4 regions of the Paenibacillus sp. FSL R10-2778 genome follow, and region 3 is predicted to be linked to each of the others. Evidence: riboswitches for the same ligand, from Rfam matches in the RefSeq annotation. Region 3 holds a riboswitch; each other region holds the start of a gene.

Region 1 (4,824 bases), 510 kb from region 3:
ATTCTTGGGCTGGTTCGCTCCGGACGGATCTGCCCTTCCTTATGGAAGGAGCTTAACCTACCGCTTTGCCCAGTCTGCTTTCTGGAGCGCCCTCGTCTATGCAGGCGTTGAAGTATTCCCTGTAGGTGTGGTCAAAGGATTAGTACTGCGCAATTTGCGCTGGTGGTTCAGCCAACCGATCTTTGATGCCGGAGGCGTTCTGACGATTGGTTATACCTACCCCAACTTGGTCATGGCGGAGAATTATAACGCTCCCGGTTCGCCCTACTGGGCGTTAAAGACATTCCTGCCATTGGCTCTCAGCGCGGAGCATCCATTCTGGAAAGAAGAGGAACTGCCGCTGCCGGATATTCCTGCAGTTATAGTCCAGAAACCTGCGCATCTTGTCATTGTCCGCGAACCTGCTTCCGGCCATGTGGCTGCCTTCAACAGTGGTCATCTATATACGAATGAGCATACCCACACGTCTGCCAAGTATGAGAAATTCGTATACTCAACAGGCTTCGGGTTCAGCGTACCCCGCTCCGAATGGGGATTGTCTCAAGGGGCATTTGATTCCATGCTCGCTCTAAGTGAGAGCGGGGACAACTTGTATCGGGTCAGACGGCGGAATATGGAGTCAAAAATTGTGGACAATGTGCTGCACTCCGTCTGGAAGCCATGGACTAATGTGGAGGTTCGGACCTGGATCGTTGCTGGGCTGCCCTGGCATATTCGGATACACCGGATCGAGACCGGACGACCGTTGGACGCCGCAGAGGGCGGCTTCGCGCTTGGTCAGGAAGCGGGGGTGGAACAGCAGATCGGCCTTACAACCGCGGCAGTATCTACAGCATGGGGAACAAGCGGAGTCAAGGGTTTGATCGGCTACGAAAAGGCTGAGCTAATTTGGCCTAATGCCAACACAAACCTGCTTCATCCCCGGACTGTTTTGCCTACACTGACGACTTTCCTTGAGCCTGGAATCCATTGGCTGGCTTCGGCTGTATACGGTGATCCGTCGGGAGATTCTTGCGGCGGTATTATAGAACAATTACCTGAGTCTATTTTGAAGGTTACTTTTGATAAGGACATCATAAAGGTTCTTACGTCTAGTGAAGCGGAATTTATTATCAGAAGAGAGTGAGAATTACCGCTAACAACATTGTGTTAAAAAGACAAGTAATTGAGTAGAGTATGACTGATTTCTCGTATGAAAAATAAATTTCTGTGGTTGTACAATTTCCCCCGTACAGGCACTTCTAGGCGCACGCCCACATACAATAAGGATGACCATGAACCCGTAAGGCAAACAGATCGGTTTCATTGTACAAGTGCGGGAGGTGTCGCCAAGTTGCCTGGATTCTTAAGCACGATTGCGTTGCTGATCAAAGAACTGACGCTGCTGGTATCATACGTAAGGAATAATGCATTTCCACAACCGCTCTCGGAGCAGGAGGAAAGCCGATACTTAGGGATGATGGCTGAGGGAGATGCCAAGGCCCGCAATTTGTTGATTGAGCATAATTTGCGGCTCGTTGCCCATATAGTGAAGAAATTCGATAACACCGGAGAAGACATGGAGGATCTGATCTCCATCGGGACCATCGGCCTGATTAAAGCTATTGAGAGTTATCGTCCAAACAAAGGAACCAAACTAGCCACATTTGCAGCACGTTGTATTGAAAACGAAATTCTGATGCACCTAAGATCCTTGAAGAAGACTCGTAAAGATGTATCTCTGCACGATCCGATTGGGACAGACAAGGAAGGTAATGAAATTACTTTGATCGATATCCTTGGCTCCGAGGCTGATGATGTCATTAAAGAAGTAGATCTGAAGATCGAAAAGAGTAAGATTTATCGTAACCTTGATATTCTGGATGACCGGGAAAAAGAAGTTGTCGTGGGGCGGTTTGGATTGGATACAGGTGGAGAAGAGCGGACACAGCGGGAAATTGCTAAGGAGTTGGGGATCTCGCGGAGTTATGTTTCGAGGATAGAGAAAAGGGCGCTTATGAAGCTTTATCATGAGTTTTATAAGGCTAAGCGGTAGGGTCTTAGAAATAACTAAAGATTCACAATAGATTTTGTTAAAAGCGACTTGCCAACAAGGGGGTTGCTTTTTTTGTTAATTCAAGTAGTTGGGCTAAATGAACATAAAAAAAGCATATTCAGAAATTTAATTGCCCGTCTGCCCATTTATTGCTCAGCTCACACAACACTGATATTTCGCTGCGGACTGATCATAACGCTGTAACAAAATATGAATTATGCAAAATCTCATGTGAAAATAATGTTAAAAAAGTCATTAGAAATATTGATATGAACATTTTTCTTTTCATGGTATATTATTCAAATAAATATTTATGGTGATCACATAGAACTTTCCATGTGACTTAAAAGGGGAATGTTGGTGAAATTCCAACGCGGTCCCGCCACTGTGAACGCACTTAAGAATTACATTGTTAACTTTAAAAACAGTTGATGGTGTAATTCCTAATAAACTGCGAAGTCAGAATACCTGCCATAAATAAATTCAGAGATCCCACGAGGATGGGGGAGGTGTTTTTTGTCATGTCCAAATTTTTTTTTGGTGCTTTACTGTTTATTTTATTAGAGTGATATTGAATCAATTATGTTCATTCTTAATGGATTTCAAAGATTCATAAATACGGAAAATGTTTCGTTGTTAGCTTCAGAGGTGCTGCTGTTGACATGTACTATTAGTGGTTACTGATGTTGTATCACCATCGATAATTCTCCTATATTTATACCGCGGCAAAATAGAATCAGTTGTTAAATAATACTGTACAATTGATTTTATCAGTTGTACATTTTCGTGAGAGCGAATTTATTTGATAGGAGAGAAAAAATATGAAGAAATATAATGCACTTTTGCTTGCCTTATTTCTTTTAATTGCATCTTATAGCCTTATATCTTATGTGAATGCTGATAGTATAAATAAATCAGAAGAGTCATTTGTTGGATTAAAATTGATTCCAGAAGAACAAACAATTGATTTATCAGAAGATTCTCCGTTGAATGTGGAATTTGATCAGGGTATTAGCGAAGGTCAATTCTTTAATTTGATTAATTTAGTGGATATTAATAGTAACAAGTCGATAGATATAACGAAATCGATCGAAGGTCATCAATTAATAATAACCCCGCAAATTGCTTTGGAAAACGCCAAAGAATATATTTTGTATATACCTCCGTACTCCCTTTCAAATATAAATGGAGAAAAATTGAAAGACAATTACATACTTAAATTTAAAGTTGTTAGTGACGAGAGTCATCAACAAGACTCTGTAATAAACTCTACATATCAAAATTTAACGGTAGTTGAATCCACATATGATGATTTTAGTGTGATTAATTCTACTCATGGTAAGCATTTAATGAAATCTATTTTTTTAAGTGAAAGTACTAATGGATTAGTTCCATTTTTAACTCAAAGTGCACAAGTTGGTGGGGAAATATATGCTGGTATAGATAAGAGTGGTTTTATAGGTGCAAATGGAGATTTATGGTTATGGGGAAGTAATGATATGGGACAGTTGGGAGACTTTATAACTCCATCTAGTAATAAACCAATACAGTTAGCTGGCACCGATGTGGTTGCGATGAATAAAGGCATCACTGGTGGTACTTATAGCACATATGCTTTGAAAACTGACGGTACAGTGACGGCTTTTGGATTCAATTATTGGGGGTTTTTGGGTTTGGGTCCTGCTAGAGATCAGACTGATTTTACTGTCTTTCCAACTTCCATTTATGGATTATCAAATGTAAATAATATTAGCAGTAGATTCTATCATACTCTTGCTGTTAAATCGAACGGATCATTATGGGGATGGGGAGATAATCAATATGGGCAAGTAGGAGGGGATAGTTCAGAGTTAATTACAATTCCTGAACAAATCGAAGGAGTAAATGGGATTCCTCTTACGAATATCATAGCTTCAGATGTTGGTGAGACACATTCTATTGCACTTTCTTCAAATGGAAATGTATATGTTTGGGGGGGCAATAATCACGGTCAACTAGGGAATGGAACCCTCGTAGGTAGTAATATTCCACGTTTAATACTAATGAGACCGAATAATGCTCCTCCAATGACAAATATTAAAGCAATTAGTTCAGGAGATAATTTTAACTTGGTATTAAAAGATGATGGGACCGTATGGAGCTGGGGGCAGAATGATAATGGGCAACTCGGTGATGGTTCTACAATAGAACGTCGTTTTCCTGTCCAAGTAAGAGGGGAAAATGGGGTAGGTCTACTAAAAGATATAATCGCTATTAGCGGTGGTGGAAATTATTCTTTAGCATTAAAGTCAGATGGGACTGTTTGGAGTTGGGGAGGAAATAACAAGGGCCAACTTGGAGATGGCACGACTGAAAGAAAACTTGCTCCTACCAAAGTGAAAGCGTCTAATGTATTGAAAATAGATGCAGGGGAATCACATAGTATAGCGCTTACAGAAAATGCGGTTATAACATGGGGAAATAATGAGGTTGGTCAATTAGGTAATGGATCAATGAATTCTTATTCAAGTCTTCCAGTAAACGTTATCAAGTTTGATACTAGTCATAATAATGAATATATTTATGATTCCGATAATCGTTTATCGGCAATTATTATTCATAAAGGGAATATTAATTATCGGCGCGACTATGTATACGATGGTAATGGAAATTTACTTTCTGCGATTACTAAGTTAATACAGTAGCTTGATATAAAAGTTGATAAATTTTGATTGAATATTTAACTGAGGTGATAATAGTGAAAAAAATAATATCCTTAATATTAATAATGCTAATCACAATGTCTAGTT
Region 2 (4,824 bases), 3.0 Mb from region 3:
CAGCGCTATTGATCCCGTGCAGACGGATCTTTATACAGGTTTTTATGTAGAGGATTTTCCACAGACGGTAGGTATTGCTGCTGATCTTGCCCATAAAGGCAAACAGTCCTATGAAAGTGATTCTCCGTATGCGATTGTGATCAGCGGCACGCTGTTTGAGCTTCAGAAAACATTGTATAACACAATGCTTTTTGCTTCCTTGCTGGTGGGTACTGTCTTTTTTATCGCGGCAGGCAGCTTTCTTTACTTCCGGTTATATACCGATCTTGATCATGATCGCAATCAATATTCCACTTTGTCCAAGATGGGGCTTACGGATAAAGAACTCAATCGAATAGTTACGATTCAGCTGTCTTTGTTGTTTTTTGTGCCGGTCGGAATAGCTATTTTACACAGTGTGTTTGCCTTTATTGCGCTTCAACGGTTGTTCTACTTATCTATCGCAACGGAGACAGGCGCGGTGTTACTCGGATATTTGGCTGCTCAAGGACTATACTTCTTTTTTATTCGCAGCCGCTATTTACGCAACCTGAAGAAGAACTTGATATGAGAAATGGGGGTAACAAGATGCAAGCATGGATTACAGATTTTATGGAGCAGTTTGGTTACTTCGGTATTTTTCTGATGCTGGCCTTTGAAAATATATTTCCACCAATTCCTTCAGAAGTGATCCTGCCCTTTGGAGGATTTATGACCACTACGACGAGCTTAACGATTCCTGGTGTAATCATTGCTGCCACGGCTGGATCACTACTGGGTGCAGTAATTCTCTATTATATTGGCCGATTATTGGATGTGAGCCGGTTAGAGAAACTGGTTGAACGCTGGGGTAGCCTAATTAGGGTCAGTAAAAAAGATATCCACAAGGCTGACGCCTGGTTTGATAAATATGGCTATTGGACTGTATTGTTTTGTCGGATGGTTCCGCTGGTCCGCAGTCTGATTTCGATTCCGGCGGGAATGTCGGGCATGAAATTTGGAGTATTTATGATCTTCACAACGATTGGCACATTGGGATGGAATTTGCTGCTTGTGCTTATTGGCGCGGCATTGGGCGAATCCTGGGAAGACATTGCCATGTACATGGATGTGTACTCCAATGTAGTCTATGTACTAATTGCTGGCGGATTAGTTATTCTTGGGTTTCTGTACTTCCGCAAACGCAGCCGGAGAATGAACACTGAGGGCTAAGCGGGTAGTGGACTGATAATAGAAATGACTATTAAAAAGGAGGGAAACACATGGAGCTATTAACGATTATTAAAGCCATTATTTTGGGGCTTGTTGAAGGTTTAACCGAATTTGCTCCAGTATCCTCCACGGGTCATATGATTATTGTTGATGATATGTGGCTGAAATCACAGGAGTTATTTGGACAATATACAGCAAATACCTTCAAAGTAGTTATTCAACTGGGTTCAATATTAGCGGTTGTTGTGATCTTTAGAAATCGGTTCATTGATTTGTTAGGCTTAAAGCGTTTCAGCCGTAAGCAGTTGGATCCTGTAACAGAGGAGCTACCGCAGTTGGAGCAGGGCGGGCATCTCAAGCTGACTCAGGTTCTGGTAGGGTTAGTGCCTGCAGGTGTGTTAGGTGTTCTGTTTAATGATTATATTGATGAGCATTTATTCTCTACCTCAACAGTGTTAATTGGTCTAGTGATTGGGGCTATATTAATGATTATTGCCGATCTGTTTGGGCCGAAGAAGATCAGAACTGAGAGTGTAGATCAGATTACATACAAACAGGCACTTGGTGTAGGTCTTGTACAGTGTTTTTCGTTATGGCCTGGATTTTCACGCTCGGGCTCGACGATTTCTGGTGGAGTACTCCTCGGGATGAGCCATCGTGCCGCTGCTGATTTTACGTTTATTATGGCAGTACCCATCATGGCAGGTGCCAGTCTGTTGTCACTGATGAAAAACTGGCAATATTTCACCATGGACGCGTTGCCGTTTTTTATTGCAGGCTTTATTAGTGCCTTCCTATTTGCGCTGTTATCGATGCGTTTCTTCTTAAAACTGATCAATCGTATCAAGCTCTTACCGTTTGCTATATACCGTATAATTCTTGCTGCTGTAGTATATTTCGTATTTTTCTAAGTCCGTTATAAGGAATCGATATAACAGAAGCCCCAGTAATCTATTGCAGATTGCTGGGGCTTTCACGTATGATGACATCAGATTAAGACACTCAAATGATGAATGATATCGGAGACAGGTGCTGACCGGAAAATAGTAATTCGGTAGGCTTAATAGGGAAATTCGGTTCGAAGCCGATGCGGTCCCGCCACTGTAACGGAAGAATCTCGAGCAACAGAGGTCACTGGCAATTTACTACTGCTGGGAAGACTGCTCAAGATGTTGACGCCGCTAGCCAGGAGACCTGCCTGTTTCAACAGCACTGCTTCACCTACGGAAGATAGGGAGGTGTTAGACGTTAACCATGAGTATATCATGGGCGTCTTTCCCTTTGACTTTTTTAGGGAAGGGCGCTCTTTTTTATAGGAAAGCAAGTAGCTTTGGAGTTTGAAATAAGAGATGGAAGAGGGAGTGTATCGAGATGACGAATAAAGTAAAAGTAAGTAATCTTGGATATCCGAGAATCGGAAAGAACCGCGAGTGGAAAAAGACACTGGAAGCCTACTGGCAGGGGAAAATAAATGAAGAGCAATTCCGCTCCGAAATGGCAGCAATTCAGCTGCAGCATTTGAAGACCCAGCAAGAGGCAGGAATTGAGCTTATTCCGGTGAATGATTTTACTTTTTATGACCATGTGTTGGATACGGCTGTTATGTTTGGAATTGTACCTCCACGGTACACGTATGATGGCGGCGACATCGGGCTTGATCTTTATTTTGCAATGGCCCGTGGTAATGCTGAAGCTACTGCCTGTGAGATGACCAAATGGTTCAATACGAACTATCACTATATCGTTCCAGAGATCGGCACACAAACACCACGCCTGACTGAAAATAAACCTCTAGCGGCTTATCGTTTTGCTAAATCGCAGGCAGGGATTGAAGGTAAACCGGTACTTTTAGGTCTGTATACCTTCCTTAAGCTGTCCAAAGGTTACGCAGCGGCAGATATCGCCAAGATTGCTGCACGTTTTGTTCCAGTCTATGTTCAACTGCTACAGGAACTGAAGCAAGAAGGGGTAAGCTGGGTACAAATCGATGAGCCAGCGATTGTTACAGGCATAAGTAAAGAAGAATTAACACTGCTTAACTCGATATACACAGAAATTGCCGGCTCCGTGCCGGGCTTGAATATTATTTTACAGACGTATTTCGAAGCTGCTGAACCGTTGGAGGCACTTCTAGAGTTGCCTGTTCAAGGCTTGGGTCTTGACTTTGTGCACGATGGTGGAGCGAATCTGGCTTCTATCGAACGTCTTGGCTGGCCGAAGGACAAATGGCTGGGTGCCGGAATTATTGATGGACGGAACATCTGGCGTTCCGATTTAGACGCTAAGCTGCAACTGGTAGAAAAGCTCAGCGTTCATGTGCCGCTTGATCGTCTTATTCTTCAGCCTTCTTGCAGTCTGCTGCATGTCCCAGTCACCGTTCAAGGTGAGGTGAAGCTGAAGGCGACTGTTAAGAATGCGTTAGCGTTTGCCGATGAGAAGCTTGCAGAGCTTAGTCTGCTCGGAGCAGCCCTCGCAGATAAAGGAGAAGCTTCTAAAGCAGCGCTGGCCGCTAGTCGTGAAGCTATTGCAGCATTCCGTGCACTACCTGAGCGTGGCCGTAAGGATGTGGCGGAGCAAGTGCTTGCACTTGCAGCTTTGCCTGACCAACGCAGTTTGCCTTTTGCTGAACGCTTAAAGGTGCAGCAAGAGAAATGGCAGCTTCCACTTCTGCCAACCACTACAATTGGTAGCTTCCCGCAGACAGTAGAAGTGCGTCAGGCGAGATTGAAATGGCGTAAAGGGGTCTGGAATCAGGAGCGTTATGATGGATTTGTTCGTGAGCAGATCGCGGATGCAATTACCTTCCAAGAAAAGCTAGGTCTGGATGTTCTGGTCCACGGTGAGTTCGAGCGTACAGATATGGTGGAGTTTTTCGGAGAAAAGCTGGACGGATACTTGTTTACTAGTAATGGCTGGGTTCAATCCTACGGTTCCCGTTGCGTTAAGCCACCGGTGATCTACGCGGATGTTGCATTTATACAGCCTATGACTGTTAAAGAAAGTGTCTATGCACAATCGTTGACGAAGCTTCCGGTTAAAGGAATGTTGACGGGTCCTGTAACTATCCTCAATTGGTCATTTGTACGTGATGATCTCAGCCGGGAAGAGGTAGCCAATCAAATTGCTCTTGCCCTTCGCCATGAAGTAAAAGCGTTGGAAGATGCAGGCATCGAAATGATTCAAGTGGATGAGCCGGCTATACGTGAAGGACTTCCACTTAAGGCAGAAGACCGTGAGCATTACCTGAACTGGGCAGTGAAGTCGTTCCGCGTTGCTACGAACCATGTGAAGGCTACGACACAAATTCATACGCATATGTGCTATAGCGAATTCAATGACATGATCGATTCCATATCGGCTATGGATGCTGATGTAATCTCCATTGAGACTTCACGTAGCCATGGGGAGCTGATTATCAGCTTTGAGGAGCAGGCCTATGATAAAGGAATCGGTCTTGGAGTGTATGACATCCATAGTCCGCGGGTTCCGGCTGTAGAAGAAATGACGGCGAATATCGATCGTGCGCTGCGGGTGCTGGACCCTGAACAATTCTGGATTAATCCGGATTGCGGTCTGAAAACACGTGGCTGGCAGGAGACAGAGGATGCACTACGTAACATGGTAAGAGCTGCT
Region 3 (4,824 bases):
TCTTTCTATAATGAGCTGGCTATATTTTATGAGATTGAGCAAGGGAACGAGCATTTATATACGGAAAACAAGAGTGCGGTGCTAAGTGGTTTGCTTTCTTACCTTAAACCAGACGGTGCAATTCATTCTAGAATCCGCTTGAATGATATTTTCCTAGAAAGATTTGACCGGGAATTTGATCTGATTCGGCAAAGAAATGTGCCAGATCCGGCGATTATGGAATGCTTTAAAGAGTATTTTGTACTTAAGGATCACAATTACAGGGTCAGAATCGTGGATTATTTCATCAATGGGATGCTTCATAGTGTGGAAGCGGGCCGCAAGGATATTTTGAGTGCTGCTTACGGGATCATTGAGAGTAATGATGAGTTAAGTGCAGCTTACTTCCAGCGCGTGATGTCTGAAACTTATTTCCGTAAGCAGCTGCTTGAGCCTTACATGGAATCAAGACTAGCTGCGGCGTCCAGATCTGCGGATATTCTGAGCTTTGTGCTCCATTGGGGGCGGTTCCTGCCAGTGGCGTTAGAGCAGTCTTTTGCTCAAAATGCTGTGAAGGATTATTTGCTAGAAAAGCTCCAGCTGGAGCATGATCCGGTGGCTTCTGTGGCGGAAATTCATGAAATTGTAGATAAGGCAGAAAAAGATCGCCGCAAAGGAACAGGAGTTGCTCCTAAGGCACTCTCCCTAATGCAGGATCTTGCTGCTTCAGCAGATAGATTCTTACTGAACCGCTTATCGCTTTCTGATATGACGCAGGAGGAGCTTCTGGAGGTAGTTTTTTTACGGTATGGTAATGTTGTCGATTGGCAGCCGCCACTGGATAGGATTAGCAAGCAGAAAGAGAATGCGCTGCGTGCCGCTTACCGCTGGTTTGGTGAAGAGAAGCCGAATGAGGAGATTTTTACAGGATTGTCTCCGCAGGAACTAGACGATGTGCAGCTACTGGGTCGTCGTTTGCTAAAAGAGGCGCGTGTTCTGGAACCCTTTGAACGGCTTCCGCTAGCCTTTTACTATACAACTCAGCGTGAAGGGGGTCCGCTGGATTACGATGCGCTTCTGGAGCTGTTAAAGCGTAAAGCCGGTTCCGACAAAGAAATCATCTATCGGTTTTTTGCTTGGTCGCAAGGCAATCCTTTATTTACGGTTTCGAATAAAAAGCTGCAACCGGGTTACCGTAAGGCGATTCTGAAGTATTTCCTGAGCAGTGATCGTGAAGCGTTCAAGAATCGGGAATTCCGAAAGAACTATGTCGCGGCAGCTCGGCCTGCTCTGCAAAATGTGTACAATGAAGCCCGCTCCCAACTGGCTTCCCCGCTGGCGCGCTGGATCAGCCGCAGCCGATTTCGACTCTTAATCTCCGGCTCCATTACGGGTATTCTGGTGATTATTGCAATTATCGTATTCAGTATGCTGCGTCCGGATGATACGAAGACGGCTCTGCCGGGGACAAGCCCTGAGCCGACCCCTGTCCAGAGTGCAGGCAATATGCTGCCTCCGGCTTCAGTATACTTGAAGGATCAGAGCGTCGAAGGAGATAAGGGGAGCAGCATATTGGTGTTCACCTTCGCAAGTGCAGATGACTGTGTGCAGTTTCAACCGACTGAGGTTAGTTTAATGTCTTCGTCTACAGAGATAGATAAAAGCTTTAAGGTCGCTGCTACAAATGGCACTTGTCCAGTGCCGTCAACGGATGGGACGGATGAGGGAAACACCGCTGACGAGTCAGATACCGCTGGCACTACTGGAGGAACAGCAGAAGGTGCAGATGCTACTAATTCTGTAGCTGATGCATCTCCGTCTCCTACGCCTTCCTCTGATACTGAGAACAGTACTGGGTTACCTTCCGCAACAGCTGTGACTGAAGGTGAACAACCTTCCTATCAGGTTGAGGTTACATTGGAGTCTGGAGCGACAATTCTAGAGAAAAGTATGATCAAAGCCGGAAGATTTACATTGATCGTAGATCTCGATCCTAATATTCCACCAGCTTCTGATTCAAGTGCTGAACCCTCCCCGACTGCAAGTCCGGATGGAACAGTCGAATAACAAGCTTTCTGAACAGCAATAACTACCGGAAGGTGGCGTATTGCTGTTCATTTTTTTGCTGCCCATACTAAGCTTTTCTATAGACATGCTATGTATTAATAGATATGATTATGGATGTCAAAATAAGATACTACATACTGGAAAAGGTGCAGACTAAATCAATCTAGTCGTCTGCTTAAAAGGGAAGTCCGGTGCAAGAGTCCGGCGCGGTCCCGCCACTGTATGTGCGGAGCGTTTCTTCTATAAGCCACTGCCCCGAAGGTAGGGTGGGAAGGTGAAGAACAGCGATGAAGCATTAGCCAGGAGACCTGCCTTTTTCGTGAGCGTTTCTATTCTTCGTGGGGTAAGAATGTGGAACATATACAGATGGACTGTTGGCAGGAAGCAAGCGCCGCAGCCTCAATTTGTAATCTTCCCTGACCGCCCTCCAAAGGGGCGGTCTTTATGTTATGCGTCTTATTCCCGGCAGTACCCATTCTTATACAGAAAGAGGTTAAACAATGAAGAAAATCATGTCTTCCAAGTTTGTAGCACTTGGGCTGGCCTTATTCATGGTCATTTCAATTCTAGGAACATCTCTTGCTCCGGCGGGACAAATATTTGCAGAAGCGAGCGCTGGCGCCGGTCTGGAGGCAACTGCCGCGGAGCGGATTAATGTTGCGGATGCGACTTATGCGGCTGCAGAATATCTCTTGAAAGGTGGCGTGCAATCGGATTGGCAAGCCATTGGATTAGCGCAAGCAGGGTACAAGCTGCCGGCTAGTTACCTTTCAGAGCTTGAGAAAAAAGTAAAGGATGCAGCTGGCGATTTCACCAATGTAACCGATTATGCTCGAATCGTGCTCGCAGTGAGAGCGATTGGTGCAGATCCTACTAGCTTTGCTGGTAACGGAACGACTCCTGGCTATAATCTGATTGAGAAAATTTATAATAATAGCAAGCTCAGTGAACAGACGCTTAATAATCCGGTATATGCTTTACTTGCGCTGGATTCTGGTAAATATAATATCCCAAGTGACGCGAAATGGACGGCGGATAAGCTCCTTACGGAGATTCTCTCCAAACAGAATCCGGATGGGGGCTTTGCACTAACCTCAGGTGCAAGTGAGCCTGATATGACAGCGATAACCTTGACGGCTCTGGCGGCACATAAAAATAATCCCGAAGCCTACTTAGCAGGGCTACAAGCCGTAGCTTGGTTATCTACAGCTCAAGATAGCCATGGGGGTTACGGTGACAGTGCTGAAAGTAGCGCACAAGCAATCCTTGGACTCACCTCCTTCGGAGTTGATCCTAGTGGATTAGAATACACCAAAAACAAAGTGGATCTAATGGAGAACCTGCTTAGCTATCGTCTAGCTGATGGTAGCTTCACCCATAGCCGTGGTGGAAGCAGTAATATTCTGGCGACAGAGCAAGGTCTTCAGGCGCTGGTTGCCTATAATTTGCTATATAAAGGAAGCAACAGTAAGCTATACGATTTTTCCAAATCCTCCATTCAGAGCTCACTCATCTACGCTCCAGTAACGATTGAGGGACCACAGGCCACGTTGGCACAAGGGTACGCCTATGCTGGCAACGCACTTGGAGCGTTAGAGAAGCTGGCGCTTCAAACGAACTTGCCGATCACAAATCCTTCGGGCAGTTATGTGACTGGCATCGGAAGTATTGCTGCTGGAAGCTTTGGTGGTTATGACGGATGGATGTATGTTGTATCACGTGACGGAAAATGGATTAATCCCGATGTAGGCATGAGTGATTTTGTACTTAAAGATTCAGATCAGGTACTGGTTTATTATGCCGGAGATGACACTAAGCTTGTGGATTCCGTTACGCTTTCCAAAGCAAATCTTAAAGAGGGCGATTCCTTTACCGTCACTGTAACTAGTAAGACGTGGAAATGGGACGCTGCTACGAACACTTCCTCTCCTGTAACTGCAAAAGCTGCGGGTGTTCAGGTCCAAATTGGAGCTCAGACGGTAACGACGAATGCTAAAGGTGAGGCCGTATTCTCAGGAAATATGCCCGCAGGTGACTATACACTGACTGTAACTGGCTACCGTGAAGGCAAAGCCCCAACGATTGCTAAATATACAAAAGCTCTAAAAGTGATTTCTAAGAATGTAACAGCTTCGCTAACCGTTGAAGGCCCGGAAGGGTTGATTAGTGAGGGGACTTTGAAAGCCTCCAATGCCCTTGAAGCGTTGCAACAACTAGGGTCTACCGATGATTTTAAAGTAGATATCACCAAATCGTCTTATGGCAACTTTGTATCAGGTATCCATGGAGTTTCGCAAGGTACTTACGACGGATGGTGGAGCTTCGTGGTATCACGCGGCGGGGAGTGGATATATCCAAGTGTGGGTATGGATGCGTTCGAACTACAGGAATCCGATCGTGTACTTGTCTATTATGCAGGAGAAAATACACAGGTTGTAGATGCTGTGGTGCTTACCCCATCACAGCCAAAAGCTAATGAAGCTTTTACTGTAAAGGTTTCACAGAAAAAGTGGGTGTGGAATCAGGAAAGCTTAACTTCTGATCCGGTTACCTCACCGGCTGCAGGTGTGCAGGTTTCGGTTGGTGATAAGAAGGTAATCACGAATGAACAAGGTGTGGCTGTTGTTGATGGGGGTCTCCCAGCAAATAGCTATACAATAACTGTTACCGGTTATGCTAAAGATAGCGTACCGAGCGTAGCGCGTTATACTCAGTCTCTGACTGTCGGATCGTCTGTTATTGCTCCAGCAAAAGCTACCGCTACCCTCTCAGTGATTG
Region 4 (4,824 bases), 170 kb from region 3:
TAGTCAGTGAAGTGATTGGTTTTTACAATTAAGTCATTTCCACTATCATAGGCATACTCAGACTTACCGCTTGCAAAACCTAAGTCATCACTTGCAAATTTTTGAATGGCATGAGGGGTGCCATTTTGAATATAAGCAGCTTCTTTTCCTTTAAGGTCCTTAAAGGTTAACGTAATAAATTGACTAAATTCTACTCTTGCACTACCACCCATGGAAAATGCTTGAAGAATGTTATCAAGCTTCTTGTCCCCAGGAATAATCTGATTCACACTATCTTTTAGTGCAGATTCTGCACCGGTTAAAGCTGAAATCAGTTCAATCGCAGAGGCATCCCCACTTGTAACTTTTGCACCCTTAGGAATGACTACAGATACGTTACCTTTTATGGCCTCTATCTGAGGAAGGACGCTATTACTTGGTAAATTGACACTAACCTTTGATTGATTTTCTTCTGAAATAGCTACTGTGATTTCTTTGTTGCTATCTCCAGCGCTGATCGGAACGATATAATCATTAGCGTCATTTGGGATTTCAACTTTCGGGTTCTCCCCAGAAGGTAACGGAAGTTCTTTCGGACCCTCTGGTTGCCCAGGCCCCGGTTCTTCTGGTTGTTCCAGTTTCACATCATTCATATCAAAGAGACGGTTGCTATGATTGAGCAGACGATCATAGGACACAAGTGCATACGTACCTTGGTCCGTTGCCATATTGTCTACTTTGCCTGTGAGGATATGCTTAAATCCACCCTCAGGTGCAGCAAAGCTAAGTAATGCATCAATAAGCGAATTTCCACTTTTAACAAATCTAGCGTCAGTGTGCGGATCTACACCTACACCAGTTAAGGCTACAATTACCTGCGAGATACTCTCGCTGCTAGTGCTTCCCCAGCTTGTAAATCCGCCTTGATTGTTTTGGTTATCGGACAGCCATTGGATGGCCCGATCCACGGCAGCTTTTACATCATCACGGGTTGCATAATAAGGTGCAAGAGCTTGCATCGCCATCGCAGTCATATCGACATCGGCTTTGGTTACGCCTAATGCCCAGCCACCAGCTTCTGCTGTACCTTTTTTAACCTCTTTATCTAAAATGTACTGAACTAGTTTTTCTCTTGTGGTCTGTTCTGTAACTCCATCAACTACAGGGATCTCATAGTTATGGCTATCTAACGCGATCAGAGCAAAAATCGGACCATTATTGCCTTGCTTTTGGATATATTGATAATCAGCGAGTGCTTTTCTCAGATCATATCCCGCAACATTTGTGATATCTTTTCCGATAGAGGTAAGTCCTAGAATCGCTCTGGAATTCTCTGTGCTTTTATTGGCGTCGAGTTTTCCATCCTCTTTAATGATTGATGCTATTTTCGTAGCTACATTATTGTAATAGAGATCATAATAACCGTTAGGTACTGTATAGTTCGCCCGTGCCAGAGAAAGGATCGACCATTCTCCGCTGCCTGTTCCAAACGTTGGATTCTTTACAGTATTTAAAATATAAGCAAGGTTTTTATCTAACTGTTGTTTGACGGCAACTGTAGTTTCCAGTTTGTAAGTAACCTGATAAGTTACATTTGTTTTGTTTCCAGCTCCGTCAAGAGCCGTTACAGTAATTGCATTACTGCCTGAATTCAGAGTAGCTTTGTACTCCCCATTTGCAGGTGATAAAGTAACTCCATTCAGCTTCACTTCTGGAGTAATGTCACTATATACATTGTCTGTGACAGCTACTTTGAAGCTTATTTCTTTATTGGATACTTCCTGTTTATCTTGTATGCCACTTACTGTAATAACAGGGGGTTCAATGTCTAATGCATTATTAAGACCGACAAGCGCATGATCTACACTTATTTGAGAGCTTGCCATGTTTTCGAGCACGGAATAGGCTTCATAAACTGCCGATTGCACTACTGGTCTGTCCAAAATAGTTTCTTTATTAGGGGCACTATTAATCTCGGCGATTTCCGCAGTTAAAGCATCCTTATTGGCAAGTTGAACTGGGATTTCCCCCCAGCCGCCAAGATCAGAACCATAGCCATAAGTGGTGAACTGAGTTCGAATGATGTCACCGTCTTGAGGCTTATAATCGGTCATCCCAAACGGAGGAAACACATTATTTACTGCATACATCCAACCCGACATGGAGGTGTAGTCAAACTGACTTAACCAATCTGGGTCTGCTTTAGTGCCGACTGTATTCCCATCGGCTGAAATCATATCTAAAATATATTGTGGAATATTGACTTCACTTCTGCCACTATCTTTAACTTCTGATAAATAAAAACCACTATCTATATTTCCTAAATATCTATAATTCCCATCACCTAGCGCACGTGTTATTAAAGATGCGCCATTATCGCCTTCATAAATCGGAACTTTAATAGGTTCGTTAATATACCCTTGGCCTAAGGTGAATTTCTCTACGGATACAGATACATACCCTTTAAGGGTAGAGCTTGCTCCATCTGCTTGAGCCGGGATTACACTTGTAGAGAATGTCGTAATAAATACAGCTACAATAAGTAACCACGCTAAAAACTTATGTTTCTTCATTTTTCCATAACCCTTCCCTTCATACCTATGATAAAAAACAGAATAAACTTTCTCATAACCACAAAAAAACCACTCAACATAAACGTCAAGAGGTTAAGATAGTGAACCACAATAATAGCTGGCAAACACTATTCAAGCACCTCTCTATCGATCGTAGAGTTTGATGGTGTAACAGAAAAAGGCAGATATTCTGGCTCAAGTATCATCACCCTTGCTGCCTTCCCAGTTTCCCAGTGGCATTTTGCAAGGACTCCTCTTTCACAGCGGCGGGACCGCGCGGGATTCACACCCGCTTTCCATTTAACCAATCTATGATTGTACTTCCGCAACATTCATAGTTGGCACCTATTCCTAATTTTAAATTTTCATGCTTCATCATATCTAATATATATGTTTTTGTCATGTTATATTTCTTTTTTGTATAACGGGCAGCTAGAGATAATCCTATTTAATAACCAATTTCTACGAGTAGGGTTATTCAAATAATTTCTTTATCCAACTGTGGGGTAAATTAATTTAAATCACTAATTCTTATATGAATTTACCACAAATTAGTAAGGTACTCGCTAAGTGTATTCTATGTTAGGGTATATTCAGAAAGCGTTTACAAAATAAAACTGGAGGTGTTTGTGTTCATCTAACCACCAAGTACAGCGTCAAAGCCAGGTCCAAGCATCCTAAATTTATCTCACAAAGGAGAATTCAATGACTACGCGAATCCAGAAATCCTTCTTATCATTGACACTTGTCACCGCTCTTCTGCTCTCTCTGTTCTCATCCATGGCCGCAGCTGCAACTAAGGACGAGCAACAAGCTAAGGCAGCGCCAAAGAGTAAGATCCAATCCTATGTAGACGAAATGCAGCCCGGATGGAACCTTGGCAATACTTTAGATGCTACAGGTGAGGATGAAACCTCCTGGGGCAATCCACGTGTGACCCAAGATCTTATTAAAAAGATCGCCGCTCAAGGCTATAAAAGCATTCGGATTCCTGTGACCTGGGATACTCACATGGGTGCGGCACCAGACTATACCCTAGAAAAGGCCTACCTCGACCGCGTGGAAGAAGTTGTCGGCTGGGCACTGGACGCCAAGCTTTATGTCATGATTAATGTCCATCATGATTCCTGGCTATGGGTAAGCCATATGGAAGAAAAACACGATGAAACGCTGGCACGTTATAATGCAGCCTGGACTCAAATTGCCGATCGCTTCAAGGACAAATCCGATAAGCTGATGTTCGAGAGCATAAATGAACCTCGATTCACCGATGGTGGAAGCACAGACGAAGCAAAAATGGAGCAAATGCTTACTGAACTTAATAACTCTTTCTATCAAATCGTGCGCAAATCCGGTGGGAAAAACGACCTCCGCCCACTTGTATTACCTTCATTAGAGTCTTCACCTACGCAAACAAGAATGGATCATCTCTATAAGACGATTACGGCTCTGAACGATCCAAATATTATTGCGACCGTTCACTTCTATGGCTTCTGGCCTTTTAGTGTGAACATTGCCGGCTACACCACGTTTGAAAAAGATACAAAAAACGATATCACTCAAACTTTTGATAACGTTTACAATACATTTGTAGCTAAAGGCATCCCTGTCATCGTCGGTGAATTTGGTTTACTCGGGTTCGATAAAGACACGGGTGTGATTGAACAGGGCGAGAAGCTTAAATTCTTTGAGTATCTGACTTATTATTTGAAAGAAAAGAAAATGACTTCCATGCTCTGGGATAACGGGCAGCATTTCAACCGTAAAACTTATAAGTGGTCTGATCCTGAACTCCACAATGTATTAATGTCTGGTCTGAAGGAGCGTTCCTCCAGCACCGAAAGCGATTTGGTCTACCTAAAAAAAGGTGCACAAATCAAAGATACCAAGGTTAAGCTAAACCTGAACGGCAATAAGCTAACCACCATTAGTGCCAACGGAAAGTATCTGACCAAAGGTAAAGATTACACCTTAAATGGTGAGGAGCTCACCCTCAAAGCCAGCCAACTCAAAAAGCTCACAGCTTCCCAAAAATACGGTGAAAATGCCGTGCTGACTCTGAAATTCAACAAGGGTGTTGCGTGGAGACTTAAGGTCATTGTGTATGATACAGCTAAATTAAGCGATGCAAAAGGCACGACTGAATCCTTTGCCATTCCGACCACCTTTAATGGTAACCAGCTTGCCACAATGGAAGCTGTATATACCGCTGGTGGCAATGCAGGTCCGCAGGACTGGACTCCATTTAAGGAATTCGGCAATACCTTCTCAC

What was found. A riboswitch is a leader RNA that binds a small molecule or an ion and turns the genes downstream of it on or off. The one in region 3 is predicted to bind cobalamin.
Region 1: linked by a shared signal. The riboswitch ahead of NST40_RS06845 (Ig-like domain-containing protein) and the one ahead of NST40_RS04555 (DUF4430 domain-containing protein) in region 3 are both predicted to bind cobalamin.
Region 2: linked by a shared signal. The riboswitch ahead of metE (5-methyltetrahydropteroyltriglutamate--homocysteine S-methyltransferase) and the one ahead of NST40_RS04555 (DUF4430 domain-containing protein) in region 3 are both predicted to bind cobalamin.
Region 4: linked by a shared signal. The riboswitch ahead of NST40_RS03885 (S-layer homology domain-containing protein) and the one ahead of NST40_RS04555 (DUF4430 domain-containing protein) in region 3 are both predicted to bind cobalamin.

What each region holds. Positions count from the first base shown of each region.
Region 1 covers NZ_CP151956.1:1,556,401-1,561,224, forward strand. The annotation lists gene NST40_RS06835 (DUF2264 domain-containing protein) at 1-1,126, shown strand, start outside; gene sigK (RNA polymerase sporulation sigma factor SigK) at 1,334-2,035, shown strand; cobalamin riboswitch at 2,333-2,526, shown strand; gene NST40_RS06845 (Ig-like domain-containing protein) at 2,857-4,719, shown strand; gene NST40_RS06850 (RHS repeat-associated core domain-containing protein) at 4,773-4,824, shown strand, end outside.
Region 2 covers NZ_CP151956.1:5,030,334-5,035,157, reverse strand. The annotation lists gene NST40_RS22740 (FtsX-like permease family protein) at 1-550, shown strand, start outside; gene NST40_RS22735 (DedA family protein) at 568-1,191, shown strand; gene NST40_RS22730 (undecaprenyl-diphosphate phosphatase) at 1,242-2,102, shown strand; cobalamin riboswitch at 2,202-2,408, shown strand; gene metE (5-methyltetrahydropteroyltriglutamate--homocysteine S-methyltransferase) at 2,563-4,824, shown strand, end outside.
Region 3 covers NZ_CP151956.1:1,049,203-1,054,026, forward strand. The annotation lists gene NST40_RS04550 (glycosyltransferase) at 1-2,046, shown strand, start outside; cobalamin riboswitch at 2,174-2,377, shown strand; gene NST40_RS04555 (DUF4430 domain-containing protein) at 2,547-4,824, shown strand, end outside.
Region 4 covers NZ_CP151956.1:880,471-885,294, reverse strand. The annotation lists gene NST40_RS03885 (S-layer homology domain-containing protein) at 1-2,552, opposite strand, end outside; cobalamin riboswitch at 2,715-2,916, opposite strand; gene NST40_RS03880 (cellulase family glycosylhydrolase) at 3,258-4,824, shown strand, end outside.